Regions from separate parts of the Shewanella scandinavica genome, predicted to be linked through region 3. Evidence: predicted binding sites of a transcription regulator. Region 3 holds the regulator's gene; each other region holds the start of a gene.
What was found. The regulator sigma-54, encoded in region 3, starts transcription at its own class of promoters, with help from an activator protein. The targets are predictions, from matches to a motif close to GTTGGCACGNNNNTNGNNT.
Positions count from the first base shown of each region.

Region 1: Q4Q50_RS04855 (P-II family nitrogen regulator) is a predicted target of sigma-54. The motif match lies at 899-917, and genes of this name have one in related genera.
Region 2: Q4Q50_RS05770 (DUF1328 domain-containing protein) is a predicted target of sigma-54. The motif match lies at 7,139-7,157, and genes of this name have one in related genera.

Region 1 covers NZ_JAUOES010000004.1:211,239-221,207, forward strand. The annotation lists gene Q4Q50_RS04850 (hydrolase) at 78-620, opposite strand; gene Q4Q50_RS04855 (P-II family nitrogen regulator) at 965-1,303, shown strand; gene Q4Q50_RS04860 (ammonium transporter AmtB) at 1,314-2,564, shown strand; gene Q4Q50_RS04865 (hypothetical protein) at 2,784-3,122, shown strand; gene Q4Q50_RS04870 (tetratricopeptide repeat protein) at 3,250-4,443, shown strand; gene aroG (3-deoxy-7-phosphoheptulonate synthase AroG) at 4,817-5,872, shown strand; gene Q4Q50_RS04880 (hypothetical protein) at 5,976-6,152, opposite strand; gene Q4Q50_RS04885 (ABCB family ABC transporter ATP-binding protein/permease) at 6,636-8,435, shown strand; gene Q4Q50_RS04890 (hypothetical protein) at 8,513-8,773, shown strand; gene Q4Q50_RS04895 (hypothetical protein) at 8,926-9,135, opposite strand; gene Q4Q50_RS04900 (FMN-binding glutamate synthase family protein) at 9,287-9,969, opposite strand, start outside.
Region 2 covers NZ_JAUOES010000005.1:155,382-165,350, reverse strand. The annotation lists gene Q4Q50_RS05805 (BON domain-containing protein) at 1-362, opposite strand, end outside; gene Q4Q50_RS05800 (hypothetical protein) at 668-1,123, opposite strand; gene Q4Q50_RS05795 (sigma-54 interaction domain-containing protein) at 1,372-2,742, shown strand; gene Q4Q50_RS05790 (L-dopachrome tautomerase-related protein) at 2,850-3,926, shown strand; gene Q4Q50_RS05785 (hypothetical protein) at 4,139-4,795, shown strand; gene Q4Q50_RS05780 (diacylglycerol kinase family protein) at 4,788-6,494, opposite strand; gene Q4Q50_RS05775 (hypothetical protein) at 6,662-6,856, opposite strand; gene Q4Q50_RS05770 (DUF1328 domain-containing protein) at 6,881-7,057, opposite strand; gene Q4Q50_RS05765 (helix-turn-helix transcriptional regulator) at 7,434-7,865, opposite strand; partial or broken gene Q4Q50_RS22425 (DUF6572 domain-containing protein) at 8,038-8,342, opposite strand; gene pfaD (eicosapentaenoate synthase subunit PfaD) at 8,937-9,969, opposite strand, start outside.
Region 3 covers NZ_JAUOES010000018.1:1,840-11,808, reverse strand. The annotation lists gene Q4Q50_RS15085 (KpsF/GutQ family sugar-phosphate isomerase) at 1-782, shown strand, start outside; gene kdsC (3-deoxy-manno-octulosonate-8-phosphatase KdsC) at 782-1,333, shown strand; gene lptC (LPS export ABC transporter periplasmic protein LptC) at 1,330-1,890, shown strand; gene lptA (lipopolysaccharide transport periplasmic protein LptA) at 1,877-2,431, shown strand; gene lptB (LPS export ABC transporter ATP-binding protein) at 2,428-3,159, shown strand; gene Q4Q50_RS15060 (RNA polymerase factor sigma-54) at 3,267-4,745, shown strand; gene hpf (ribosome hibernation promoting factor) at 4,774-5,061, shown strand; gene ptsN (PTS IIA-like nitrogen regulatory protein PtsN) at 5,064-5,507, shown strand; gene rapZ (RNase adapter RapZ) at 5,504-6,358, shown strand; gene Q4Q50_RS15040 (HPr family phosphocarrier protein) at 6,345-6,620, shown strand; gene mgtE (magnesium transporter) at 6,961-8,325, shown strand; gene Q4Q50_RS15030 (molybdate ABC transporter substrate-binding protein) at 8,423-9,259, opposite strand; gene Q4Q50_RS15025 (hypothetical protein) at 9,245-9,370, shown strand; gene Q4Q50_RS15020 (YiaD family glycine zipper/OmpA-like lipoprotein) at 9,523-9,969, opposite strand, start outside.

The DNA of each region.
Region 1 (9,969 bases), on a different contig from region 3:
CTTTTTTATGGGAGTGAATGTCAACGTCATGCCTGAACCAAGGGCTGTTTACTTCATTAGAGCCAAGGAGTGAATTGCTATTTTATCAGTTTTAATAATGCCCTAAAGCGCTCGCCTTGGGCTTGATGTTGTAATTCAAATAATAGCGATTCCACGTTAGTTAATAAGGCGCCTCTGGCCGTCATCATCTGAATACCCAGTTGTTTATTATCGGCACTGCGTGACGAGACGCCATCTGCGACGAGATGCACTAAATATTGCTGTTCTATAAGGTCACAACAGGTTTGATAAACACACACATGGGTCTCAATGCCCGCCAGTATGACGTGTTTGCGATCCGTCTTAGTGAGTGCCTGCGCAAAATCTTCACAGTGCCAGCCGCTAAAATGTTGCTTTGCAATAGGGGAGCCGGTTTTCTCCAGCAAGGTTTGAAGCTCAGGACTGGTTGCTCCGAGTTTATCGGGTAGCTGTTCTAACCACAGTATGGGTATTTCAAATAATTGTGCACCTTGGATTAAGGTCTGTAGTTGTTGGTGCAGCTTGTCACTGTTATCCATGATTTGTGCAAGTTTTCCCTGCACATCGACGATAACGAGAACACATTCTTCGGGTTTTAACATCGGGCCTTCCTTCTGCGCTTGATGATTGTCTTAGTGATGATCTTCGCTTTTGTCTAAGAGCTTGTGCTGTGATGCTCAGATTTCATCTCGATTTACGCTTCACCCAGTAGACCCCAATTTAACCTTGTTACCAATAGGCCTAAGGTCGAATAGCTGCTGCACTTAAACTGCTCACTAAAAGAGTGCGTTGCACCAGTTAGTGCTCGATTATGGTGCATTTTTAACCTTTGAAAATAACCTTTTTTAGTTAAAGTTTAAAATAATCAGTAGGTTAAATTATTGGCCTAATGATTGAATTACCTTTGATACAAGTTAATAACAATCGCGTTTTTTTGGAGGTCAGGATGAAACTAGTCAGCGCTATCATCAAGCCATTTAAGTTGGATGATGTCCGTGAAGCTATCGCCGGAATAGGTATTGAAGGCATGACGGTGACCGAAGTTAAAGGTTTTGGCCGTCAAAAAGGGCACACAGAGTTGTATCGTGGCGCCGAGTATCAGGTGGATTTTTTGCCAAAAGTAAAACTAGAAATTGCCACTAAGGCTGAAAATCTCGACATGTTGATTGAGGCCATTACCACTGCGGCCCATACGGGGAAAATTGGCGACGGTAAGATCTTCGTCGTCGACTTAGAACAAGCTATCCGTATCCGTACGGGTGAACTCGATACAGAAGCGCTATAAGGGGCTGACAATGGAAGAATTAACAAAATTAGGCGGCACAGTCACTGAACTACGCTTTGCACTCGATACCTTTTACTTTTTGATTTCTGGTGCGTTAGTTATGTGGATGGCGGCGGGATTCGCCATGTTAGAAGCAGGTTTAGTTCGCTCTAAAAATACCACTGAAATTTTAACGAAGAACGTGGTGTTGTACGCGATTGCCTGTGTGATGTATCTGCTGGTTGGCTACAACATTATGTATGTGGATAACACTGAAGGGGGTTGGTTGCCATCGATTGGTACCTTAATCGGTTCTCAATCATCAGATGCGAGCCATGCATTAGAATCTGACTTCTTCTTCCAAGTGGTGTTTGTGGCAACGGCGATGTCAATTGTCTCTGGCGCTGTGGCGGAACGGATGAAGTTATGGGCTTTCCTGTTCTTCTCTGTGGTGATGACAGCGGTTATCTATCCGGTAGAAGGGTATTGGACTTGGGGCCAAGGTTTTATCTCTAAACTGGGCTTTGTGGACTTTGCGGGTAGCGGTATTGTGCACATGACTGGTGCGACTGCAGCGATTGCGGGGGTATTATTGCTCGGTGCACGTAAGGGAAAATATGGCCCTAACGGTCAAGTGAATCCTATCCCAGGATCTAACTTGCCAATGGCAACCTTAGGTATGTTTATTCTGTGGATGGGCTGGTTTGGCTTCAACGGTGGCTCGCAATTAATGGTGTCGGATGCGGCGAATGCGAGCTCAGTGGCAAAAGTGTTCGTTAATACTAATACTGCGGCTGCATTTGGTGCTATCTCTGCGCTTATCGTATGTAAGATGATTTGGGGTAAAGCGGATTTAACCATGATACTCAACGGTATTCTGGCGGGTTTAGTGGCGATTACGGCAGATCCGCTATCACCTTCACTGTTAATGGCGGGCGTGATAGGTGTGGTTGCTGGTGGTTTAGTGGTGTTCTCTATTGTGGGCTTAGATCGCATTAAGATCGACGATCCTGTGGGCGCGATTTCAGTACACGGCGTGGCGGGTTTCCTTGGGTTAATGTGTGTGCCATTATCCAACGCTGATGCGACCATTACTGGGCAGTTGACCGGTGCAGCCTTCATCTTTACTTGGGTATTCTGTTCATCCTTTGTGGTTTGGTATGCGATTAAGAAAACCATGGGGATCCGTGTGACTGAGGAAGAAGAATACAATGGTATGGATGCGTCTGATTGTGGTATCGATGCTTACCCAGAGTTTGTTACGGTTAAAAATGCTGGTTAAGTAAACTGGCGAATGAATGGTGATTCAACTTGATGCCTAGCGTGGATCGAGGGATAGTAAAGCAGAGCTTAGGCTCTGCTTTTTTATGGGGCTTGGTCATGGGTTAAGCTCAAGGCGGTTTAGAGTGGGGCTTAAGCAGGCTGCCGTGCATTACCTTACAGCATGATTTACCTACACTATTTACCTACAGTATTTACTGCACGAACAGAGGGGTGAACTATGAGCTTACATGCCACAGCTGTCGGTCAATTTACGCGACTCAGCCTTATCGTTATTGCTGGCTTGATATCAGTATCTGCCTTAGCAGGGGAAATCATAGTTAACCGCTCGAGTGAGCCTGTCGATGCCTTTGCTGTGCGTGATCAAGTGCTCAAGGATTTTGAGTGGCAGGAGTCGCTTCGTCGTCAACAGCAGATCCAAATTCTGCAGGCTTTACCCTTAGGTTGTATTACTGTGATGAAGCCCTATCGCTATTTTACCTGTGGGGAGCATAACTATCGGCCATACCATTACCAGCAGCGTGAGCTATACATAGAGGTTGATCAACCTTCGCAGTAACTAACGTGTTAAATCACTTATAGTTATTTTTTAACGATAGCGATTGTCATTTTTTGTAACCATTTTATGTCGTCTTTTTCGCCATTTGTAATAAGCTCAAATAGGAGCTAATGGTGTGGGAGGACATATGTCAAAACTATTCCGAGCCGTATACCTGAGTGCCATAATGGGCACTGTACTCAGTCAGTTGGTTGCCTGTAGCTCGACGACCATCGCGCCTGATCCGTCTGATCTTGAGTCGCTACTTGCCGATTCATTGTTTACCCCTGTCGCCGATATTCCTTCCGTTGCGGATATTTTTTATCTGCCGCCTGAGGTGGTAACAGATGTAAAGCGTAGCTATGACAAATATACTTTTTCCCATAATAACGCCATGTTAGCCAACGAATGGTTAGCCAGTTATATCAATGCCAGCCAAACCAATAGCGCTAAAATTGATTTTCGCTACCAAGATAACCTGACCCAAATTGCCCGTGAAACCTACGCCCAAAGGGCAGGGAATTGCATGTCCTTAGTGGTCATGACTTCTGCGTTGGCGGATATATTGAATGTGGGCGCTGAGTATCAAGATATCGCTATTGAACCCATATGGGACAAGCAAGGGGATTTCTATTTAATCAATGGTCATGTGAACTTACGCTTACTTCCGCCCGAGAATTTACATTCAGTCTATGTGTCATCCGCAGCAATCTTAGTGGACTTCATGCCCGAGCGCGCCCTACGAGGGTATGGTAAGACCCGAGTGAATAAGCAAACCTTGATCAGCATGTTTTACAATAACATGGCGGCAGAGTCTTTAGTGAATGGCGATTTAGATAGGGCCTATGCCCTCATCAAAGCGGGTTTAAATGTCGGCCAGTTTGTCCCCTCACTCAATACGCTCGCCATTATTTATCGGCATAAAGGGGATGAGAAACGGGCCGAAAAAGTGTATCGCTATGCGCTTAAGTTTGAGGCGAAAAATTTAACCACGCTTTATAACTTAGCTTTGATTTTAGGGGATCAGGGCAGGCTTGATGAATGGGCTGAAATCAATAAAGTGCTTGAATTAGCAAGGATACGTAATCCTTATTATTACTATGATATGGCGCAGCAAGCCTTCGATGAACATCAATACGACGAGGCTTTAGCATGGTATCAAAGGGCGTTGGCCAAAGCTGATTATCGGCATGAATTCTTCTTCGGTTTATCAAAAACCTATTGGGCGCTGGGGGATGAAAAGCGTGCCAAACTGAATATGGAAAAAGCGCTGGCTTTGAGCCGTGATGATTCAGAGCGTCATCGCTATCAAAACAAGTTACAAGTCATGATGCACCATTAGTATTGGCCTGCTCTAGCATCCAGTTCTCTTGCATAGAGAGCTGGATCAATTGCACTCATTCAAGCGTTTAGTCGTTAATATCTTAGCTGACAGGCATGGATAGCTCACTCGTACTTGCCGCAATCATTCCCCGCTTGCTTTTTATCCGCCATATTCGATTTTGTTCATTAAGGCTGTGAGTTAGCTGGCATATTTGAATTTTGATTTTTTTAAAATATATTAAAACAATAAGTTATATTTGATTTTTTGAAATGGAGACAACTTGGTTGCATTGGCGCTTGAGACTCGATAAATTGAACTCAGTATTGCAGTTGAGATCCCTTATCGCAGCGATAGAAATAGCCTAAAACACCAGAGTTGGAGCAGTAAAATTATGTATTACCAAAATGATGACGTTCGCATTAAAGAAGTAAAAGAGTTACTTCCTCCTATCGCGATTCTAGAACGATTTCCTGCTTCCGAAAAAGCCTCTGCGACTGTGTTTAATGCGCGAAATAGTATCCACAATATTCTGGCTAAGTCTGATGATCGCCTGTTAGTGGTAATTGGACCTTGTTCTATCCACGATCCCAAAGCGGCGTTGGAATATGGTCAGCGTCTGGTTACGCTGCGTGAGCAGTATAAAGATCAACTCGAAATCGTGATGCGAGTGTATTTTGAAAAGCCAAGAACCACAGTAGGTTGGAAGGGGCTGATTAACGATCCTTACATGGATAACAGCTTTAAACTCAATGATGGTTTACGTACTGCGCGTAAGTTGTTAGTGGACTTGAACGACAGCGGTATGCCAACCGCGGGTGAGTTTCTTGACATGATCACCCCGCAATATATGGCAGATTTAATGTGCTGGGGAGCCATTGGCGCCCGAACAACTGAGTCACAAGTGCACAGAGAATTAGCCTCGGGTCTTTCTTGTCCGGTCGGTTTTAAAAATGGGACCGATGGCACCATTAAAGTCGCTATCGATGCGATAGGTGCTGCCAATGCACCGCACCATTTTTTATCTGTGACTAAGTTAGGCCATTCGGCGATCGTTTCGACCAAAGGGAATCCTGATTGCCACATTATTTTACGTGGCGGCCGCGAGCCTAATTACAGTGCGCCGCATGTCGCTGAAATTAGCCAACAGTTATTAAAAGCTCAGCTTGCTGACAACATTATGATCGACTTTAGCCATGCCAATAGTAGTAAAGAGTATCAACGTCAGTTAGTGGTGGCCGAAGATGTGGCAGGTCAAGTGGCGGCGGGGAATACTGCTATTTTTGGCGTTATGGTCGAAAGCCATTTAGTGGAAGGTCGTCAGGATTTAATTGAAGGCCAAGAGCTGTGTTATGGTCAGAGCATTACCGATGCGTGTATCGGTTGGGATGATACCGAGCGCCTGTTGGCCATTTTGAATCAGAGTATTATCGAACGCCGTCAGGTTTAATTATCTGTTCGTGAGAACATAAACCGCAACGATACCTGAATTAGTCGTTAACGATTGCGGGTAAAGTAAAAACAAAGGCGCTATCCCGGCGCCTTTGTTTTATCTATTTATTGCTTATTTCAACAATGTATTCATTTGCTTTGGCTAAGCTACCAAAGGCGGCAATAAGGTTGTTTCTACCTTTATCTTGTATCTCTGGATTGCCTGATTCGATCATCATCCACACCCAAGTTTGGATCAGTGGTAATGGCGGGTATTGAACTTTAGCGGAATCCAACATAAAGCTTCCTTTGATCTTATTTAATTTGTTTGTCTTAATGTTCTCGCTAGAGCTTGGGCGTATGAATCGCAAAATCTAGCGCGTAGAGGTTAACAAATTCTATCGATTTGTATAACCGCCTCCATGGCATTTTGGGCAAAACTGCAAAAATAATCAACAGCAGTAAGGTTGAGCTAAGCCTTTCCCCATAGCAAACTTGTCTTCTGTCATACGGCGCAGAGGTCAAGTCAAACGCAAGCTATCGGTATTTATACCAGCACAGAAATCAGTATAAATTCATTTATTATGAATATGCCAGTGTAATACGTAAGTATGACAGCTTGGCTTTTCATCGGATCAGAATAGCTGTGCATTGTGTCGTGAATAAGTCTATTTGTCTGTCAGAAAAATCTGATTGATTTTATTCAAGCTTTGCTCGTTTCGTTTAGCTTAAGTCTGGTTTGTACTGTTACAATTGACATAACTCATTCAAGGTTATGTCCTATGCGCCCAACGTTATATTTTGAAGGTCCAGTCGATAAATTAAACTGGCACGTCATGAAGCTGCTTTGGCCTTACTTATTGGAATACAAAGGCCGTATTGCGCTGGCGATGTCATGCCTCATCATCGCTAAGCTGACCAGCGTGGCTTTGCCTTTTATTTTGAAGCATTTGGTCGACACCTTAGATGCCGATAAAACCGCGCAAGCCCTCAGTGTGCCCGTGGGATTGGTGTTGGCCTATGGTGCGATTCGTTTACTGACGGCGATTACGGGGGAGATCCGCGATACCTTGTTTGGTCGGGTGACTGAGCGGGCGATCCGCCGTTTAGGCTTAGCGGTATTCGAGCATTTACACCGACTTGATCTCGATTTTCATCTAGAGCGCAAAACCGGCGGTTTATCCCGTGATATTGAGCGCGGCACCAGTGGCGTGAGTTTCCTCATGCGGTTTATGGTGTTCAACATAGTGCCGACCTTGCTCGAAATTGTCATGGTGATTGGCATTTTCTTCTATAACTACGGGATTGCGTTTGCGGCAATCACCTTTATTGCTGTGTTGGCCTACATCATATTCTCTGTGGTCGCGACCGAATGGCGCACTGAGTATGTACGTGATGCCGCCAAGGCTGACTCTTTATCAAATACGCGGGCGATTGATAGTTTGCTGAACTACGAAACCGTTAAGTATTTCAATAATGAGAAGTATGAGTCGCAGCGCTACGATCAAGCGCTAGAACAGTGGGAAGTCGCTAAACGTAAAAACCGCTTATCTTTGTTTGCGCTTAATGGCGGACAAGCTGTGATTATCGCTCTGGCGATGACAGCAATGATGGCGCTGGCGGCATACAGAGTTACCTATGGCGATATGACCTTAGGTGATTTTGTGTTGATTAATGCGTTTATGATGCAGCTCTTTTTACCCCTTAACTTTTTAGGTTTCGTGTATCGCGAAATTCGCGGCGCCTTAGCCAATATTGAACGTATGTTTAGCCTGCTCGATAAACATCCCATGATAGTCGATTCACCCCAAGCACTCGATTTTCAGCCCACCAAGGGCGAGCTGGTATTTGAAAATGTGAATTTCAGCTACGACGAGCGGCAAATTCTGCGGGACGTGAGTTTTAAGGTTGCTGCGGGGAAAAAGGTGGCCGTAGTTGGTGATAGTGGTGCTGGTAAGTCGACGCTGATTAAACTGCTATTTCGATTTTACGATGTGGACCAAGGCGCGATTAAAATCGATGGACAAGATATCCGTCATTTGACGCAAGATGCGCTGCGACGGGCCATCGCTATCGTGCCGCAGGATACTGTGCTGTTTAACGATTCATTAGTTGAGAACATACGCTATGGCCGCCCAAGCGCGACGGATGAAGAGGTGCGCAACGCAATTAAATTAGCGCACTTAGAGCAATTTATTACATCACTTGCCCTTGGGTGGGATACAAAGGTGGGTGAACGCGGCTTAAAGCTCTCTGGCGGAGAAAAACAGCGGGTTGCGATAGCCAGAGCCATTTTAAAGGGCTCGCCCGTGCTAGTGTTTGATGAGGCAACATCCTCACTCGATAGCCGCTCCGAGCAAGCGATTTTGTCGGCACTGCGGGAAGTCGCTAAAGGGCATACCAGCCTTGTGGTGGCACATCGATTATCTACGATTGTCGATGCTGACCAAATCGTTGTATTGAGCCAAGGTGAAATTGTTGAGCAGGGTAATCACCAGACTTTGTTAGTGGCAAATGGTCTATATGCCAAATTATGGCGTATACAAAATGAGCAGCAACATACTCATCTGAGCAGTGAATAGCGTAATACAGTTCAGTCTTTATTCAGCTTCGGCTCTCTATACTCAAATGCCAACACATCAATCGGAAGAGATCTGGCATGGAAAATATTGCACTGAGAGTGAACATTGAAGGCAAAGAAGAAAAAGTCGCCACTGATTGGTTTGCCATCATGGCGACATTGAAAAAACGTGGTGTTGATTATGATTCGCTGCAACGTATTCATGCTGAATTGAATGCGGGTCTACTGGTGACGACTCGGTGTCTTACTTTGGCTAAGGTCAATCCAGAGATGGTACTTGCGGGCGTGATCCGCGATATGCATGTGCCGACAAGTGACTATATGATGAGCATGCGCTAAACATCATAGAAAATGCGTTAGAAAGTCAGCGTTTGATGAGAATGTGGGAGGGTAGTGGTGAGCAACTATTCTCGATGCTCAAGGAAGAGTCATTTTGCTCTAACGTTTTATATTTTGTTTAAGACCAATTGTTTAAGACCAATAGTGCCGAATTAAGCTACGCCATTCAGCTTGCCAGCTTTCCAACCTTCACATAAAAGATTCAATTTAGGTGCTGACTCATCGATCAAGGTGAGTCGAATGATCTGTCCTTCACGAAAACACACAAGCTCGCCTTCGATCTCAGTCAGGCGATTACAGCTCTTACAGCTCGTGCTTACAGTTTTACTGGCGGGCAGTTGGCTTACGAAGCTAGATTTCAAAGTGTTTCCTTAAGTTCAATTGTGGGTAAGGTATTTGGATAACGCCTCACCTCACGGATCTTACCTCTTTTGTGATACGCATTCAAATATACCTTATGTAAAACTCATATAGACAAAAGTTGTACTGGCTAATAACCGCAAGGGTTTGCGGCTATTTATCCATGTGCGAATAGAATTTGTCGAGCGAGATAGATAAACCGCTATCGAGCACAATTCGTACATGTGAAGGCTTAAGTTGTCTTGGCTCTGTCACACCGCAAGAGTGCGCGATTAGCGCTAAGTCATGGTGTAAATTATGATTATAGTTAGCGACCCGCGTCGATTTATCCCTAGGATTTAGCCCTTGTTGTAGTTTTGGATTATGCGTAGTAATACCCGTTGGACAGGTATCTTTATTACATTGCAAGGCTTGAATACAGCCGAGGGCAAACATGTTGCCACGGGCCGATGCGATAAAGTCAGCACCTAATGCCAAAGCCCAAGCGACTCTAGATGGAACGATAAGTTTGCCTGAGGCAATGACTTTGATGCGTTTACGCAAGCCGCGTTGGATCAAGATATTGACTAGGATAGGTAAGCTTTCTTTCAGCGGTAATCCGACATAATCCATTAACGGTTGCGGCGCTGCGCCCGTGCCGCCATCGGCGCTGTCTAAGGTGAAAAAGTCGGGGGCAGAGTCTTCGCCGCGGCGTTCAATTTCATCACATAAATCTTCCAGCCACTGTACATCGCCGAGTACGGCTTTAATGCCGGTAGGTTTACCTGTGACTTCACGAACTCGCTCGACCATATCTAAAATATCGTTTACTGACTTAAATTCGATGTGGCCATTGG
Region 2 (9,969 bases), on a different contig from region 3:
ACGACTGTGGCAACCTTAGAATCGGTCAACGACGCGACAACGTCACTGGTGCCTTCTTTCTCATTCATTACAGTGAGTTGGTTATCGACATCTTTTACCCCGTCTAAACTTTTGATCAGTTCAGAGGCGAGGGCTTTATCGACACTGCTTTCCACTTTACCTGTTAATGTGACGTTTCCGTCTTTCACATCGGTGATAATGTCAAAGGAATTGAGGTTAGTGTTGAGCAGTAAAGTGGTTTCAGCTTTACCATCGATCCACGCATCCTTTGCCCCGTCCTTCCAATCTTGAGCCGCTGCGACATTTAAACTGATTGAACCGACAAGTAAGGTCGCTAGTACTGATGCTGTTGTGGTTTTCATAATCATATCCTCCGTTGTTTTCTCGATGTTAGATAATGCGTGAATCGTGCCAGTTTTATTAAGTTATTGAATTTAATGTTTTTAGTTGATGGTTTCGATATTTTCATGTCTCAGCGATTTCCCCTAAGTCGGTCTTTTTTACCGACAAAATGTAATTTTTGCTGGTAAGCAAAGCCATCTTTAGAGCATAAAAAAACCGCACCAATAAGTGCGGTTGAGTGTGTAAGGTTTCGCGTATGCAGTAGCAAGCCGTATTAGTACAGAGACATCATATTGATGTGCACTGATGCTAACAGCTACAAGGATTAACTGGGGTTGAGTGAACTCATACCATCGCAACTGATTTGCAACCAAGCGGCACCTTCTGCGAGCTGATTGGCAAGCTGTGGCTGATGTGCTTGCCTTACCGCTTGTTTCATCTGGATTAACACTTGTTGTTCAATGGCGACAAGTGCGGCCATCGCTTGTGCCATATGGCATTGTTGCAGCAATTTGGTCACTTGAGTATAAGTCACTGGTATTGCATGACTTAGACCATGAATAGGCTCACCAGTTAGAGGGCGCAGCTGTTCAAAACGCGTCAACATTCGTTGGTGGATATTCGCTTTGGTCGAAAAAATACGCTTAAGGTTATAGTCTTCGACGTACGTCATTGCCTGATTGTAGAATGTTAGCCCTTCTTGATTGAGCTTTATTATTTCATCAATCAAACTGATATCGGCGCGGATATCAGTCTGATGTTGCACAACATTAGACTTCATGAATGCCTCCAAATGCCAGTGTTCGGCACAGTCCTGTTTAACGGTTTGGCTTAACTAATTGCGTTTCGTTCAGCTACCATGCATATTTTGTTCTCATTTTTAATGGTATGTTAACAGGCTGATTTTTAGGCTGATATTCTCGGTTACTTGCGCCATCCTCTTAGAATATCGGCAACTATTACCGTTGCTGTTGTTAAAATTTCACGACTGACATACAGTAGCCCTTCATACACAGGGAGTGGGATAGCATGGCTCGATTGACACTTTTTTATCACCTGCAGGATGTAAACGCCGAGCAAGCTATCATTGAACTCGCCGGCGCAGCCGACTTTAATAAGCTACGCAGTGTCGATGATTTACCTTGGATAGAGCAGCTTGAGGCGAACCACATTGATGTTGCCATCATTGAGCTGTCTAGCCTTAGCCGTGAGGATTATCTTGGGCTGCTGGACAATACGGCCTTGTCTAATATCGAGTTTATATTTCTCTCCGACGGTCAGCCGAACCCCAATCTTGATCAGTTAATGTCGAATTTTGCCTGTTATCATTTTCGTAAACCCTACGATATGACGTTGATCAGTGACATCTTCGCCGATTTTGCCCAGTATTTAGTCTCATCACCAATCCGGCCTCGGCCTTTTTCCAGCGAGCTAGACCAATATGGTTTGCTTGTCGGTTCCTCTGCAGCTATGCACAAGCTGTATCGTACGATACGTCGCGTTTCTGCGACCGACAGTAATGTGCTGATTATTGGTGAGAGTGGCGCAGGGAAAGAGCTCGTTGCCAATACCATACATCTTGCCAGCCCGAGATTGAACGAGCCTTTTATTGCAATTAACTGCGGTGCATTAAGCCCTGAGTTGGTCGATAGTGAGCTGTTTGGTCATGTCAAAGGCGCTTTCACTGGTGCGAATCGCGATCACAAAGGCGTATTTGAGCAGGCAGAAGGTGGAACCTTATTTCTTGATGAAGTCACCGAAATGCCGATTGAGCATCAAGTGAAGTTACTCAGAGTGCTTGAAAATAGCGAATATCGTCCCGTTGGCGGTGCCAAAGTGCAGCATGCCAATGTGCGGATTGTGGCGGCAACTAATCGTGATCCCATAGTGGCGATTGAGGCAGGGCAATTTCGCGAAGATTTGTATTTCCGTTTGGCCCAGTTCCCTATCCGCGTTCCGCCATTAAGGGAACGTGGCGATGATATTCTCGGGCTAGCGCAGCATTTTCTTGCCTATCGTAATGTGGCCGAAAAGCAGAATAAAAGCCTCGCTGAAGACAGTGCGCAGATGATTGCGGCATATCCTTGGCCAGGGAATGTGCGTGAATTAAAACATGCCATTGAGCGAGCCTATATTTTGGCAGATCAAGAGATTTTACCCAGTCACTTACAACTGCCACAGGCGAGTGAAATGGGGGCATCTGCCGATGACCAAGTGGTTATTCCGCAGGGCATGCGTTTAGAAGACTTAGAAAAAATCGCCATTTATCAAGCATTAGAAACCACTCAAGGCAATAAAACTGACACTGCCGAGCAACTGGGGATCAGTGTAAAAACCCTCTACAACAAGCTCAGCAAGTACGAGCAACAAGTCGAAGCGGGTGAGCCGACGGCGGAATAGTGCTGATTATCAAATTAATATTGAAACAGAACCGATTTTTGCACTATTTTTTTTGTAAATAATAACTCCTATTCTACAGCCCTTAAACAGAAAAGCGGAGATAGAATATGAAACACTTATTTACTACAGCATTATGGCTTTCTTTGACTGCCAGTAGTTTTGTAAACGCTACCCCAGCGGTAGGAAGTCTTGAAACAGTCGCTGAATTGCCAATACGACCTGGCAATGTCAGCGTCACTGCACAAGGTCGGATTTTTGCCACGGTACATCCACTTGATACGCCGTCAGGTATACAACTGATTGAAGTTAATCGTGAAACCAATGCTTACAAAGCTTGGCCTTCAATGGATTTGCAGAAAGCTTCGACTGCCAATATGACTCAATTTGATACCTTATTAGGGATTGCTCAGGACAAAGCTGGACACCTCTGGACCGCAGATATGGGGTTAGAATTAGGTCAGACGAGGATTTGGGGATTCAACATTAAGGATGGCAGTCTATATAAACAAATTGTCCTACCACAAGCACTCGCGCCCAAAGGCAGCTTTATGCAGGATCTGGTTGTCGATTCACAAAAAGGTTGGATTTATTTAGCCGATATCGCCAACCCAGGCCTCTTAGCAGTGCGTATCGACGATGGTCATACCGTACGTTTTTCAGGTCATAGCTCGCTGCAGGCCGAAGCGGATGCAGTAATGAACATAGATAACAAAACAACATTGTTTAATGGCAAGGTTGCTAGTGTCGCGGTCAATCCCATCAGTTTATCTGCCGATGGAAGTACACTCTATTATGGTGCAATGAATGGCACTCACTGGTATCAGTTATCGACTGCGGCTTTACAAACAGGCAATAATGATAAAATTATCGCGACTGTAAAATTAGTCGGAGCTAAGCCTGTGTCAGATGGCGCTGCAACGTCCAAACAAGGTAATCATTACTTCACCAATTTGAACCACAATGCCATATCTATGCTAGATAACAAAGGTACGCTATCAACAGTGGTCAGTTCTCCATTGCTGGATTTTCCCGATAGTGTGCAATTTGGTGAAACGGGCTGGTTATATATTTCAGTGAATCAATTGCATAAAGCAAAAGCCTTTAATGGCGAAGCTGAAACAGCCAAACCACCTTATCGCATCATGCGACTCTGGACTGGTGAGGATACCGCTGCGGGTCAATAACACCTTAGCTGCAACTGCAAAGTTGCAGCTTTTCGTTACAGTATGAGCGATATCGCAACTGTTATCTCCATTGATGTCAGTCGTTGGTTTAACTCGAAAGGATCTAAAAATAAGTTAGGTGTTGATTGTGTAAACTATCAATGCCTCATATTGTTACTAGCACAGGTCAATTTGGGATGGTGAGATAATTTTTGGAACAAGGAACAAGTTCAGTGACACTTAATCAACCTCCTAAGAGTGCGCTTTATCTCAAGGCGTTGAGTACCCAGTACCGACCTATACTGTGGTTTTTTGCCATTGCCTTGTTAGTGCTTGGATTGCTTTGTGCGAGGGCGGCCTGGTTACAACCCGAGCCCGTGTTACGGCTTGTGCTTGGTTGGGTGGCATTTTTTCTGTTGTTCCCTGTACTGCCGCTAGCGTTAGTTCGGCAACAATCTTGGTTAGATACCGAGCGACAGCAATTGTGGCTCGGTAAAGGTGTCTTCAATGGGAAGTTGCCTGGATTGTGGCGTTGGCGCGCCTATGCCTTTTCAGATATTAATGCTGTGCAACTCTATCTGCTACAAACAACCCATTGGCACCAGCTCGACCGTAACCGCCAAGCGGAAGATACGGTAGATCACTATCTCGCTTATTTACAAGTGCAGCAGCCTAAAGGGAGTCAACTGAAATTGGCTAACAGCACTGACAAGCAGGAATTACAGCAAGTTTTGCAGCAATGCGCGCAAGCGATAGGCTGTAAGTTTCAGGATTTTAGCAATAGTCCTCAAAAATCCCACCCCAAAGTGAGTGAATTTAATTTTATGCGAGTGCTTATTGCGCTTGTTGTTTTTATCTTAATAAACATCGCGATAGTGTCATTTATATGATTTTTGGGTCGATAGCATTTTCAGTCGATTCTTGATAAGGCACAAATACCTTGAGAGATGCGGGTTGAACTTCAATGGTGAGATCCGCGGGCTCAAAAATTTCGCCATCAATCACATATTTACATTTGGGCTCACTACTAATACGCACTTTTTTCGCATGGGCGTGGTGGACCTTGGTTGCGCTAGATGGCGTACCAGGTAGCTTTGAATGCGTGTCTTTATTACCTTCCTTTACCCATCCAGCAATGGCTAATTCTGCTAGGCTAAGGAGCTTGTCTGTCGGCTCTCTGCCGGCATCTAGCCAGGTAATATCGAGCAGGCCATCTGTCATGTTTGGCTCGCCATCGCCCTGTGCTAATACGCTGGTAAACGGGGCTGCATTGGCAACAATAAGGCTATGGGTGGTCAATGTTGTGGGCTCGGCATCATCTAAGCTGAGCTGTATGGTTAAAGTGACATCGGCATTGACGGCGCGCCATAAACCATCGAGGTAGGCAAACTGGCCGAGGGCATTTTTACGTTCACGGTTGGCTGATTCAATCATCTGCTGTTCAAAGCCAATCCCCACAAGTAACAAGACTAATTGTTCATTACAACGAGCCGTATCTATGGCTTGGTAATGCCCTTGGATAATATTGTCCAGCGCCTGAGATACAGGAATGAGCTTACTGCCTAAACCAAATAGCGCGTGGCTGAGGGCGTTAGTCGTGCCTAGGGGAATGATCCCTAAGGCGATGTCGGTGTTCACTATTTCCGATGCCACCTCTGTCACTGTGCCATCGCCGCCACAGGCAATAATGATATCTGCGCCGTTATTGCGGGCTTTTTTGGCGAAGGTGTTTGCGCTGATATTTTCGCTGGTGAGTTTTAACGTTAGGTCAAAATAGGCTTTTAGTTCGTCTTGGATTTGCTCGCCATATTGTTGCCATTTTCCGCCGCCGGAGACTGGGTTGGCGATAATCCACGCCACTTTATGGATGTTGATTTTGCCTTGCTTGAGCATGTGCTCAAGGGCGCGTAATTGCCATTTGTTTAAGCCCGCGGTTTTGCGGACTTGCTTAATCTGTTGCAATACTTCGGAGAAGTTGCGCTGTTTATCTTTACAGACTAAATAGGCGGCGAGCACCAGTACTGAACGGCCACGCCCCATAGCACAGTGGATCAGCACCTGTTTATTGGCGCGTACTTGGCGATGCAACCAGTTAACGGCTTGATTGAGCTGGGCGCTGGTCGGCACGCTATGGTCGAGGATGGGAATGTTTAAATACTCGATATGATCTTCAAACTGCGACCAATCTAAGCCATCAAATTCGGCGGTCACATCAAGAATTGCGGTGATCTTATTGGCTTTGATTTTCTCCAGATCCGCAGAAAATAATCGGCAGCCGAGATACAACTGCTCATCTATCTTTTGCATCGACGGCACAGAGTCGCGTTTTCTCGCCCAATGGTTATACAGCCGGCTACCCAATAGAAACGGAATAAAGCCCCAGCGAATATACCAAGGGATAGTGCCATCTTGGCGCTTTCTAAAGATGCTGGCGAGATTAAACCAGTAGGCTGAACCGACTAAAAATAGCGACAGGCTCGTCCAAGCCCAAATAAAGGTGAGCAGGGGAGACGTGCCCGTTACCGCAAAATAGGCTAGCAGTACGGCACCTGCTAAGTAGAAATATTTGATGTGGATTTTGCTTAGCATACGCGCCCTCCAATGCTGTATTTTTGATTTAACCGCTGCATGTTAAACGGCTGACTAAATCGGTGAATCGCGTCGTTGAAACCAGGTGTTAACTCAAGTTTAAATTAGGTGCTAACTCAAAAGGGTGGCAGTAGACGAGTCTATTGCCACCCTAAAATGAGGTTTGTTTAGCACTTAGTATCTTTAGCTTTAACACCTTCTTTGACTTCTTCACAGGCATCTTCGATGGCATTACCTGTATCAGTCATCACTTCATCAATTTTTTCACCCGCGTCCTCGGCTTTGTTATCGCTACAAGCGGTTAAACCGAGGGCGAGTAATAATGCCAGTGAAGCGCTTGTCATCAGAGTAAATGGTTTCATATACATCTCCTTTCTAAAAAATAATTAAAGTCGTGGTGACTTGCCCTTGAGGGCATTAATCAGCAGTGAAATCACGAGTAACACAATAAATAAGAAGAAAATAATTTTTGCGATTCCCGCTGCCGCGCCAGCGATACCCGTAAATCCAAACAGTCCGGCAATAACAGCGACAACTAGAAATACTAATGTCCAACCTAACATAATAACCTCCTGCCCTTGTCTTAATCCTTCGCATGACCGTTTGTGTCATTTGTAAGGTAACGGCTAATGGTTATTTCTAGATTGCGAACATAATGCCAACTTTGCATATTTTAATTAGTTTATTGATTTTAAATGAAATTTAATTGATTAGTTTTAAGTGGGCGCGAATGTACTAAACGTAGTACAGGCAATTTTTACCTAAGCTTCGGTAAGAGTTGCAGTCAGAAAATAGAGGAGCACAGCAAAAAAAACCGATACCATTTGAGTATCGGCTTAGATGAAGATGTTGATAACTAGGCTGAGAAAGAGACAATAATTTGCGGTAAGGTCAGCACTTGCGCATTAACTACCACCGCCAGCAACTGCTGAGAGCGTCCTATAAAGCAGCATTTGTATGATATCTTTTAGAAAGTACGGCAATGACGGCACAGCAAATACCATAGAACGCACCAAGACCTCCATAATATATTCCTGCTTCACCCGACGTAATATGCCCTGAGGCAAAAGATATAGATATTCCAATATAGGCGCTTAAAAGACCCAGAGTGGCACCCGCTAACCCAAACTTATGACCACGATGAATGGATGCCAAAGTGCCAGCTGCGGTGGTATTAATATCTAGATTGCTAACGTTAATATCAAAAGCTGCCGCTAACGCTCTTTTTGATTCTAAAGAGCTTGTGCCTTCGCTTTCTATTCTCTGAATAGTACGAATGCTCAGTCCTGAGATTGTGGCAAGTTGATCTTGTGACCAAGAACGTTCGTTTCGAAGCTTCTTAACTAAGTCTTTGTTTATCATCTGTTCCATTTTCTAGTTCCTAATAATGATTGCTAAAGGCTAATCATCATCCGAAAATCTTGATTTTAGTTATGACAACCTTACGTCAAAGTTACGACAGTGGCCCGCCAAGTTGTTTAACGCCGCCAACAGCGAGCAAATGTTAAGTTTGAAAGACGCAATGCTAGGCCTTGTTAAGTGTTCACCTCATAACCAAACCGAACCCCGCTTGATTAATGATATCTGTGCATTGTGATATGAACCACATTGCAGAAGCAGTAGGCTCATACTTGCATAGAATATTAATTTTAAATTCTTTACCCTTTGAATCTGGATTGGTTTCAAATATTTCACCAGACTCCAAGAAAGCCAAGTCGGTATTAATCTTTTCCTGTGTAGAAATAGATGCCCGTCATCCCATTCCAAATGATCTGAGAGGGTTAGCACCACGACACCTTCTTGATCTATTCCAATGGAGTCAACTGAACCTTGACCTTCTATGCTCATAGATATTTTACACTTATATAATGCGCATAATCTTACCTTCAATTACTTGGCGAGGTGACTCGCAAATTAATGATTTATAAGGAGCTTTGCACGATAGTAAATATCATTCTGGGTAGAAAGTATGCATCTGTATTACTACGTATTTTGTTTGGCGAATTGTTTATAAGATATTGAATATTAAGACTTGATTGAAAGTATTATTTGAAATAATGCACAAAACGATACTTTTGAATGACAAAAAACTTTATTCACAAATCATGTGGTATGTAGATTTTTGGGGAAGGGATATGTCCTATCAAAGTTTGCCTCGCAGTCCATTCTTAAATTAGGCAGCATGTATTCGATTGGTTGCAGGCGTGCATTGTCGCGGCAGTGGCCATCGGAAAAGGGACTTTTCCGTTGAGCCCCCAAGGATGGGTTTACGGCGTACCACTGGAGCGCCAGTGCTTAGCGGCATTGGCACAAACAGAGCCAATAACTCAAGGGATTAGATTGGTAATAAGGTCGGCGGCTTCGATTTAACGAGGTAGTGAAGAAGACTGCATCAAGTAGGGAGTTGAGTCCCTACTTGATGTCTCGATAGTCCGTTAGGGGTTAAAAACGATTTAGCGGTTTCCAGCGTTGCAGGCTAACTGGAATGCTAACCCCTTGGGATAACAGCAAGTTAATGCGGGATTGATACGCCGCGCCCACCATTAAATGTTTGGCTAAATCGACCGCATTACGGGCTTTATAGTCATCTAAATAACTGCCTTTTGCCCACGCATTAAATGCCCCGAGCGCAGGGCCTGCCCAAATTTGGTAATCCATTTCGCGGCCGACTTCACCTGTGTTCGACCAGCGGCTCGACAGACCCAAATACCAGCGGAAAATCAGCGCCATCTTACGTTTGGGGTTATCCAGTGCACGCTCGATTTGCTTAGGGTCACGTTCGTTAAAGTGGGCGACTGTGCCCGCCCAAATGTCATCGAGTGATGCGCGAAACACTTGCTCTTCGAGCTTTTTACGCTCGTCCGCGGGGATGGCATCAATTGAATCGTAACGGGTATAAATTTCATAAAGCTTATTGGCGCGCATTGGAAACAGAGTACCGCGCTTAACTACTTGTAATTTCACGCCCATTTCGAACATATCGGCGGCAGGCGCCATAGTCACATCAGCCATTTCTGTGGTGGCGAGTAACTTACGGGTGTGTTCGCTGGCGCCCGCTTCGACGCAGGCTTGGTTGATTGAACCTGTGACGATAAAGGCCGCACCCATGTTGAAGGTGGCTAATGCTGCATCGGGTGTGCCGACGCCGCCGCCTGCGCCCACACGGATGGGGGTTTTATATTGATACTTAGCTTGGATTTCATCTTTGAGCGCCAAAATCGTCGGCAATAGCGTGACCAGTGGACGATTGTCGGTATGGCCACCTGAGTCGGCTTCGGCCGTGATGTCATCCGCCATTGGCACCAGTAATGCCATTGCCATTTGGTCTTGGCTGATAAGACCATCACTCACTAATTGCTGGAGGATTTTGGCAGGCGCCGGCTCCATAAACTTAGTCGCGACTTCGGTGCGGCTGATTTTTGCGATGACTTTGTTGCCAATGACTATCTCGCCATGTGCGTCGCGGCTCAAACCT
Region 3 (9,969 bases):
CCCTCGCCAGCACAGGAACGCCCGCATTTTTTGTGCATCCGGGTGAAGCCAGCCACGGCGATCTCGGTGTACTAGCCGATAACGATGTGATTTTAGCGATTTCAAATTCCGGTGAGTCGAGCGAAATCCTCACCTTAATGCCCGTCATCCAACGTATGGGCGTGCCCGTTATCGCGGTAACAGGTAAACCCGAATCGAACATGGCACGCTTGTCTAAAGTGCATTTATGTATTGAAGTACCCGAAGAGGCTTGCCCACTGGGACTCGCGCCAACGTCAAGCACTACCGCGACCTTAGTGATGGGCGATGCGATTGCCATTGCGCTACTACAAGCGAAAGGCTTTACCCGTGATGACTTTGCTATGTCCCATCCTGGCGGTGCTTTAGGACGCAAGTTATTGTTAAAAGTCTGCGATGTCATGCATAGCGGTGATGACTTACCGCTCGTTAACCACGATATTTGCATCACAGAAGCCCTGTACGAAATCTCCAAAAAAGGCTTAGGCATGACGGCGATTATCGATGATCAGCGCAAGCTGGTTGGTATCTTCACCGATGGTGATTTACGCCGCGTTATCGATGCCGAAGTGAATCTACGTACTACGCCCATCGCCGATGTGATGACCCGTAACTGCGTGACCATCACCGACGGTGTGTTGGCCGCCCAAGCTCTGCAAGTGATGGACTCAAAAAACATCAACGGATTAATTGTTATCGATAAAGACCGCCATCCAATCGGCGCTCTTAACATGCTAGACATGGTTAAAGCAGGAGTCATTTAATGCCACAGCAAGGATTTTACGGCCCAATCAGTGATGATGTGTGGCAACGCGCGCAAAAGATTAAACTGTTGATCTGTGACGTCGACGGGGTGTTTTCCGACGGTCGTATTTACCTAAGCAATAGCGGCGAAGAGCTAAAAGCCTTCCACACCCGCGACGGCTATGGCGTGCGCTCGATACTCACCAGCGGTTTTAATCTTGCGGTGATTACTGGACGTCAATCCAAAATCGTTGAAAACCGTATGACGGCGCTTGGCGTAACCCATATCTACCAAGGCGTAGACAATAAGTTCGAGCCCTATGAAGCATTGCTCGCACTCTATGGCGTTACCCCAGAAGAAGTGGCGTATATCGGTGATGACATTGTCGATCTACCAGTAATGAATGTCGTCGGTTTAGCAGTCAGCGTAGCCGATGGTCATCCCTATGTTCGTCAGCACGCCCACTTTGTGACTACGCTCAATGGCGGCCACGGTGCCTTGCGTGAACTCACAGATCTATTGCTACTCAGTCAAAATAAATTCACTTCGGCCCATGGAATGAGTATATGAGTCGTGTGACACTCGCGATTATCGCTTTTTTTGGAACGGCATTAGTGCTTTATTGGCAAGTGCAGAACAAACACAGCGGTGATACCGATAACAGAGTAAAAGATCAAAATACCCCAGATTTCATCGTTGAAGATCTGCGCAGTGTTGAGTTCAATGAACAAGGGCTAGTCAATAGCCGTGTGACGGCGAAACACATGGAACATTATGATTCAACGAATCAAACTTACTTTACTCAACCTGTTTATCTTGTTTATCCAGACCAAGGTAAAGCACAATGGCAACTCAGAGCAGATCAGGGCAAGCTAAACAAGGAAACGGGCAAGGTTGTATTAGAAAACAATGTTATTATTGATGCCATTAGCCCAGAAGAACCGATCCAGACCTTGTCCACCAGTTATCTGGAACTCGATCTCAATACGATGATAATGACCTCTGACCGCACCATTTACGTCACAGGGAAAGATTTTAATATTCAAGGCCAAGGCCTTTATGCCGACCTCAACGCGCAAGAAGTGCAATTGACCAGTCAGGTAGTAGGAACATATGAAGCAAAATAACGTATTACTTGCCAGCCTAATGCTAATAATGAGCATGAGCGCCTTTGCTAAAGTCGACGACCTGAAACAGGAAGTCAAAATCAAGGCTGTGAGCCAAACGGCAGATATCAAGAACAACCAGATCATCTTCTTTGGTCCGGTTGAAGTCACCCAAGGTTCGATTAAAATCCATGCAGATCAACTGCGTGCATTTTCTGCCGAAGGTGAAAATAGCAAAATTTTAGTGGCCACTGGCAACCCTGCGACGTACAGCCAAGTATTAGACGATGGCCGTCCAGCCTCGGCGAGCGCGAAAGAAATTCGTTACGATATGGCGAGCCGCACCCTGACACTTAAAGGTCTAGCCTCGTTAGATCAAGCAGGCAGCCAAGTGACGGGTAATTTGATCCGCTACAACATCATCCAGCAAAAATTAATTGCCGAGAGTACCGGCAGTGGTGACGATCGCGTGATCACGATTATTCAGCCAGAAAGCTATCAAGATGATGCCAAACCAGACGCGCCAGCAGATAAACCTGTGAAAAAGCAGGACTCTAAATGACCCAAATCACCCTAAGAGCACAAAATCTGGCGAAGAGTTACAAGAGTCGCCAAGTGGTTAAAGACGTCAGTCTGACGGTAAAAACCGGTCAGGTCGTTGGCCTACTCGGCCCGAACGGCGCGGGTAAAACTACCACCTTTTACATGGTCGTCGGTCTGGTTAAAAGCGATAAAGGCCACATTTTTATCGACGATGATGATTTAACCGCAGATCCTATGCACCTGCGCGCCCGCAAAGGCATAGGTTACTTGCCACAGGAAGCCAGTATCTTCCGTAAACTGACCGTCCATGACAACATCATGGCCGTGCTGCAAACGCGTAAAGAATTAAAAAAAGAGCAAAGGGAAGAAGAGCTAGAACATCTGCTTGAAGAGTTCCACATCACCCACATCCGTGACAGCCAAGGCATGTCATTGTCGGGCGGTGAACGTCGCCGTGTCGAAATTGCGCGGGCGTTAGCAGCAAATCCTAAGTTCATTTTGCTCGATGAACCCTTTGCTGGTGTCGATCCGATTTCGGTTATCGACATTAAAAAGATTATCGAACAGCTCAAAAGTCGTGGCCTTGGCGTGTTGATCACAGACCACAATGTCCGTGAGACATTAGATGTGTGTGAACATGCCTATATCGTGAGTCACGGAAACTTGATTGCCGAAGGAACACCCGCAGAGATCTTAGACAATCAGCAAGTTAGGGCTGTGTACTTAGGTGAACAATTCAGGCTATAGTTAATCAAGCGGAGCCAATGCAGGTAATTTATGCCACCATTGGACTCCACTCAAGATGATAACAAGCGACCTCATCCAACAATAATAACGTAGGGATCAGCGGTAACATGAAAGCGTCACTCCAGCTCAAACTGGGTCAACAGTTAACCATGACGCCACAATTACAACAGGCCATACGTCTGTTGCAACTGTCGTCATTAGAACTGCAGCAAGAGATCCAGCAAGCCTTAGATTCTAATCCCCTTCTCGAGCTGGAAGAGGATCAATTCGACGCCACTAAAGACCCTGTAAACCAAACGCTATCCGATACGGATTTCAGTGAATCTAGCACCCTGCCGCCAGAAAAAGACAGCTCCACCATAGACACGGCAGAGTCGCTCACGAAAGAGTCCATGCCCGACGAACTCCCCATGGACACCACATGGGATGAAGTGTTCACCGCCTCCCCTAATTCTGGCCCCGGCGGCAGTCGTGAAGATGATATGCCCTTCCAAGGTGAGACCAGTGAAGGCTTGTATGAGCACTTAGAATGGCAAAAAAACCTCACACCGTTTTCTGAAACTGATTTAGCCATTGCCACCGCCATTATTGATGCCATTGACGATCAGGGCTATCTCACCCAAAGCACTGAAGAAATTCTCGAAGCGATGGGCAATCCTGAAGTTGAGCTTGACGAAGTCGAAGCCGTACTCAAGCGCATTCAACATTTTGATCCCATTGGTGTTGCCGCCCGCGATTTAAGCGAGTGCCTGCTGATCCAACTGTCGCATTTCGCCGCTGACACTCTACACCTCGAAAATGCCCGCATGTTGATCAAAGATCATTTAGATCTGATCGCCGCGCGCGATTTTAGATTGTTGATGCGTAAGACTAAATTAAAAGAGGATGAGTTAAGGGACGGCATCGCGCTTATCCAAACCCTCAATCCCCGCCCAGGTTTATTGATTACGCCCAACGATGACGAATACGTCATCCCAGATGTGTCTGTGTCGAAGAAGAATGGCCGCTGGGTGGTTGAACTTAACCCAGACTGCATGCCAAAAATCAATGTAAATCAACACTATGCATCGATGGCGCGCAGTACTAAAAACCAAGCAGATAGCCAATTTATTCGTGGCCATCTGCAAGAGGCTAAATGGTTTATCAAAAGCCTAGAAAGCCGTAACGACACTTTACTTAAAGTTGCGAATTGCATAGTGCAATATCAGCAAGGTTTCTTCGAATACGGTGAAGAAGCCATGAAACCTATGGTGCTTAACGATATTGCCGAAGCGGTAGAAATGCATGAGTCCACCATCTCACGGGTGACCACCCAAAAATACATGCATACCCCTAAGGGACTTTTTGAACTAAAATACTTCTTCTCTAGCCACGTCGGAACTGACGATGGTGGGGAGTGCTCATCCACAGCAATCAGAGCCTTCATTAAGAAACTGGTTGCAGCGGAAAACCAGAAAAAACCATTAAGCGACAGTAAGATGGCACAACTTCTGGCAGAACAAGGGATCAACGTAGCCCGCAGAACCATTGCGAAGTACCGAGAGGCTATGCTCATTCCGCCTTCTAATCAGCGTAAAAGTTTATAACCTACAGTGGATATCGGAGGACGTTTCTATGCAAATAAACCTGAGTGGACACCATGTCGAAATTACCGAATCGTTACGCGCATATGTAGAAGAAAAGTTTTCAAAACTTGAACGCCATTTCGAACAGATCAATAATGTGCACGTTGTGCTCAATGTCGAGAAAATGCAACAGATTGCCGAAGCGAGAATAAATCTTATCGGTGGTGAAGTTTTTGCAACTTCAGAGCATGCTGACATGTATGCCGCTATAGACGCCCTGATTGACAAGCTTGATCGTCAGGTTATTAAACACAAAGAGAAGTTAACAAAACACTAATAATGGAACTTTGTACCATACTGCGGCCGGAGTGCACTACCTGCGCCACTCCGGGCAGCAAGAAAAAGGTACTGGAACTCATCAGCGACTTAGTCGCTGCCCAGTACCCGACCCTCTCATCTCAAGAGATATTCGAAAGCCTAGTGGCGCGCGAAAAGATGGGGAGCACAGGTATAGGGAACGGCATCGCCATTCCACATGGTCGATTAACCGATATAGAGCAGCCCATTGCCATACTCATTAAGTGTGAAGAGCCGATAGCATTCGATGCTATCGATAAGCAACCTGTTGATATTTTATTTGCACTACTGGTGCCTGCAGACCAATGTCAGCAGCACTTAAGTACCTTGTCTTGCATGGCCGAAAAGCTGAGCGACAAGCAAATATTAAAGCAATTACGCAAGACGCATGATGAAACGGAACTCTATCAGGTAATCACTGGATGAAACTGGTCATAGTGTCGGGCCGCTCAGGCTCAGGCAAATCTGTCGCCCTAAGGGTACTCGAAGATCTCGGCTATTATTGTGTCGATAACCTTCCCTTGCCCTTAATCGGCACTTTGCTTGAGCAACTCAAAGGCAGTAACGATCTCGTCGCCATCAGTGTCGACGTGCGTAACATGCCTGAGCAGGATAAAGTCTTAGTGAAGCAACTCGCGAGCCTGCCTCCTGATACTGAGTTAACCAGCTTCTTCCTCAATTCCAGCGATAAAATTCTGCTTAAGCGTTACAGCGAGACCCGCCGTTTGCATCCTTTGTCGAAGAGCCAAGTCTCTTTGCAAGAAGCGATAAAGCTGGAAGGGAAACTGCTCGAGCCTATGTCAAAACTGGTCGATCACTACATAGATACGTCGAATCTGAATATCTATGATTTAAGCGATCAAGTGAGACAAATTCTGCTCGGCAGCGTCGATAAAGAGTTAGTGATCAACTTCGAGTCCTTTGGCTTTAAGCACGGTATGCCAACTGAAGCCGACTTTATGTTTGATGTACGCTTTCTGCCTAACCCACACTGGGAGCTGGCGCTACGTCCATTGACTGGCTTAGATGAACCCGTGGCTGAATTCTTAAATCGTCAACCACTCGTGAATAAGTTCATCTGGCAAATCGAGAATTTACTGGAAACTTGGCTGCCGCATCTCGAGCGCAACAATCGCAGTTATTTAACTGTAGCGATTGGCTGCACGGGTGGACAACACAGATCGGTTTACGTCGCAGAGCAATTGGCTAAACGCTTTAGTAACGGTAAACATAAAGTTTATGCCCGCCATCGAGAGCTGAATAATGCCAAAGCTTGAACGTCAGATCACCATCTGTAACAAACTGGGATTACATGCCCGTGCCGCCACTAAGTTGGTGGTACTGGCATCCGAGTTTGATGCGACCATCACCTTAATACAAGGCGATAAACAGGCATCGGCCGCCAGCGTGCTTGGCTTATTGATGCTTGAGACTGGCATGGGTAAAACCATTAAGCTTATCGCCGAAGGTCCAGATGCTGAGCCCGCTCTGGATGCCATTTGTGCCTTGATCGATGCTAAGTTTGACGAAGCCTGTTAGTTTCATTTCATACTCAGCGTTCCACACAGACACTCAGATTAGTACACATCACACTTAGCACTGCGTATTTGTGCAGTTCACATCTCGTTTCAAAAGCTTGGCGACACATTTGTCGCTCGACGACACGAACCATAGGCGATTACACTAGCGAGCATTACCGCTGACTCACCTTAGTCTTAGCCGCCTTAATCTATGCGTAAAACGCATGACCTATGCCAGAGCGCTCTATCTGTGACTGAAGCATAGCTATCGCGAAGTCACCGCTAAGTCTCAGCCCTGCGCCAAGTAGCGCACTCTCGAACCAATTTGCCGCACAGTGGCAGACAACTATGGAGGACAAATGCCCGTAGATAATTCAGAAAACGCTCACACCGGACATAGTCTCGACCAGTTAAACCAAGCGCTTAGCAGTGGCATGTTTGTACACGTACGTAACATGCTGCAAAAAATGGCCGCCTCAGATATCGCGCTGATCTTAGAATCCTCACCACCCAGCGCCAGACAAGTGCTGTGGCAGCTTATCGATCAAGAACAAATAGGCGACATACTCGACGAGTTAAGCGAGGAACTCAAAGATCCGCTGATCCGCAGCATGAGTCCTGAGCGAGTTGCGAAAGCGACGGCGAGTATGGACACCGACGATCTGGCCTATATTCTACGTAGTCTTCCCGATGCCGTTTACAAGCAAGTGCTGCAGTCGATGACAGAACAAAACCGCCAGCGGGTAGAACAGGCCTTATCCTATCCCGATGAGACCGCCGGCAGCTTGATGAACACAGATACCGTTACTCTAAGACCCGATGTAAATATCGATGTGGTGCTGCGCTATCTTCGCCAAAGGGGCAACCTGCCAGACACCACAGATACCTTATATGTCGTCGATAAACAGGACAAAGTGCTCGGCGGTGTCAGGCTGGCAGATCTACTGACTTGCGCGCCAAGCACCACAATTCGCAACATCATGGACCCCGATATCCAAAGTATTCCTGTGAGCATGTCCGACAGTGAAGTGGCGCAGAAATTCGAACGCAATGACTGGGTATCAGCTCCCGTCGTTGACAGCGATGGCAAGCTGCTAGGACGGATCACAATCGATGACGTGGTCGATGTTATCCGCGAAGACGCCGAGCATTCCATGATGGGGATGGCGGGGATGGATGATGACGAGGATACGTTTGGCCCAGTGCTAAAAAGTACCCTACGTCGCTCACTCTGGCTCACGATTAACTTGTTCGCTGCACTGCTCGCCTCCTCTGTCAGCAATATGTTTGAAGGCACTATCGAGCAATTTGCCACTATCGCTATCTTGATGACAATTGTCCCTAGCATGGGCGGTGTGGCCGGTAATCAAACCTTAGCGCTCGTGATCCGTGGTATTGCTTTAGGCCATATCGGCCAAAGCAACGCCCGTTGGCTTATTGGTAAAGAATTATCGATTGGCTTTCTCAATGGCTTAATGTGGTCAATTTTGGTGTTTATTGCCGTGTTGCTGTGGAAGGATGATATGGCACTGGCGGGCTTAATTGGTAGCGCCATGCTGATCAACATGACAGTGGCAGGTCTTGCAGGTGCGAGTATTCCATTGATTTTAAAACGCCTTAAAATCGATCCTGCCCTCGCGGGCGGCATGGTGCTCACCACAGTCACTGACGTGGTTGGTCTGTTCGCCTTCCTCGGATTAGCCACGCTCTACCTGATGCACTAACGCACTAATTCTTTAACGCTTTTACAGTTTGAGTTGATAACAAAAACGGCACCAAAAAGGATGCCGTTTTTTTATCTCGCTGGAAAACTAAATAAGGCTATTTTGCCGGAGGTTGAAAACCATAACGACTCAGAATCGCTTGGCCTTTTGCCGATAGAATAAACTCAGCTAACGGCTTAGCGGCATCATTGGCGCCCTGCAAAACCAATAAACCATAGTCGGCCCCCACGGCGAGTTCCTGCGGTAAGTCAATGATTTGTAGACTCGGCACTTCTTGTTTAGCCAGCACAGCATTAGTGCAGTAGGTTAAAAAGATATCCGCTTGTTTGTTTTCCATCACCCAGCCATAGGGATTGCGATCTTTAGGCGGTTTAGCACTCTCAGGGCCTCCCGTCAGTTGCAATGCCTTGGTCTCTAACGCGGCTTTCGCATTGGGTTTTACCGCTTCTGCCTTAGCAAAAACGGCCCAGGCATAGTCCCCCGCCGGATCGGCTTTCGGGGTTGAAGTGCCAACTTTGACCTTAGGATCTAACAAGGTATCGAGTAGCGTTGCGCTCGTCACTTGGACATTATCTTGGGCAACCGCGCAGAGTTGATTACGGGCAAACATTTGCACCGCTTTCCCCTGACCCGCATCCACTAACGCCTGCGGATGTTTCATATTCGCCGAGGCAAAAATATCGACTTTTTCACCCTCTTGAATGCGTTTTAGCAATAAACCTGATGGCGCATATTGTGCCGCAACACTCGTTTGCGACTCGGCTTGATAAGCGGCAATAATATCTTTCATCGCAGTCTTTAAACTGCCTGCGGCGCGCAGCTCTATCGGCGCCGCTCCTGTGGTCACTTCGGCTTTCATCGGCATTCCTTGTGCAGCAGCCACCATGATGACAGGGCTTAAACTCAAGGCGACTAACAGGTGTTTGCTTATCATAGTCATATTCTCCTCTGGGCGCTAAAAGTCATTCTTGTGACTTATCCCCATACAGAACGTGAAATCGGTAAAGGGATCAAGCTGAACTCATCCCAAGGCAAACCGCTGTGATGTGATTGTGGTGTAGATCACCCAAAACACAGGTTAGAGAGGACAAATTGTCTAGCTTAAATCTGCGAGGCACTTACCGCTAAATATGCCTAACACAGAAACAAAAAAGTCGCCCTCAGGCGACTTTTGTAAAACTAGAATGCTTCACTTGCCTACTGACCCGTCGGCGTTAATACAATCTCAACACGGCGGTTTTGTGCGCGGCCGTTTGCATTTGCATTTGATGCGATAGGACTCGCTTCCCCCATGCCTTTTGATTTTACACGGGCAGAGGCGACGCCTTTGCTCATCAAGTAATTACCCACTTCACCCGCACGTACTTGTGACAGACGTAAATTGTAAGAGTCTGAGCCACTGCTATCGGTATAACCTAATACGTTAAGCTGTGTTTTGCTGTATTCCTTGGCCACAACCGCCACTGAGTTCAGCACGCGTTTAGCGCCGTCGCTTAACTCGGTTTGATCTACGCCGAAGGTGACTTCATTAGGCATGTTCAAAATGATGTTATCGCCGCTACGGGTCACACTCACGCCCGTTGAAGCGAGTTGTTGACGTAATTTGGTCTCTTGCACATCCATGTAATAACCAATACCACCGCC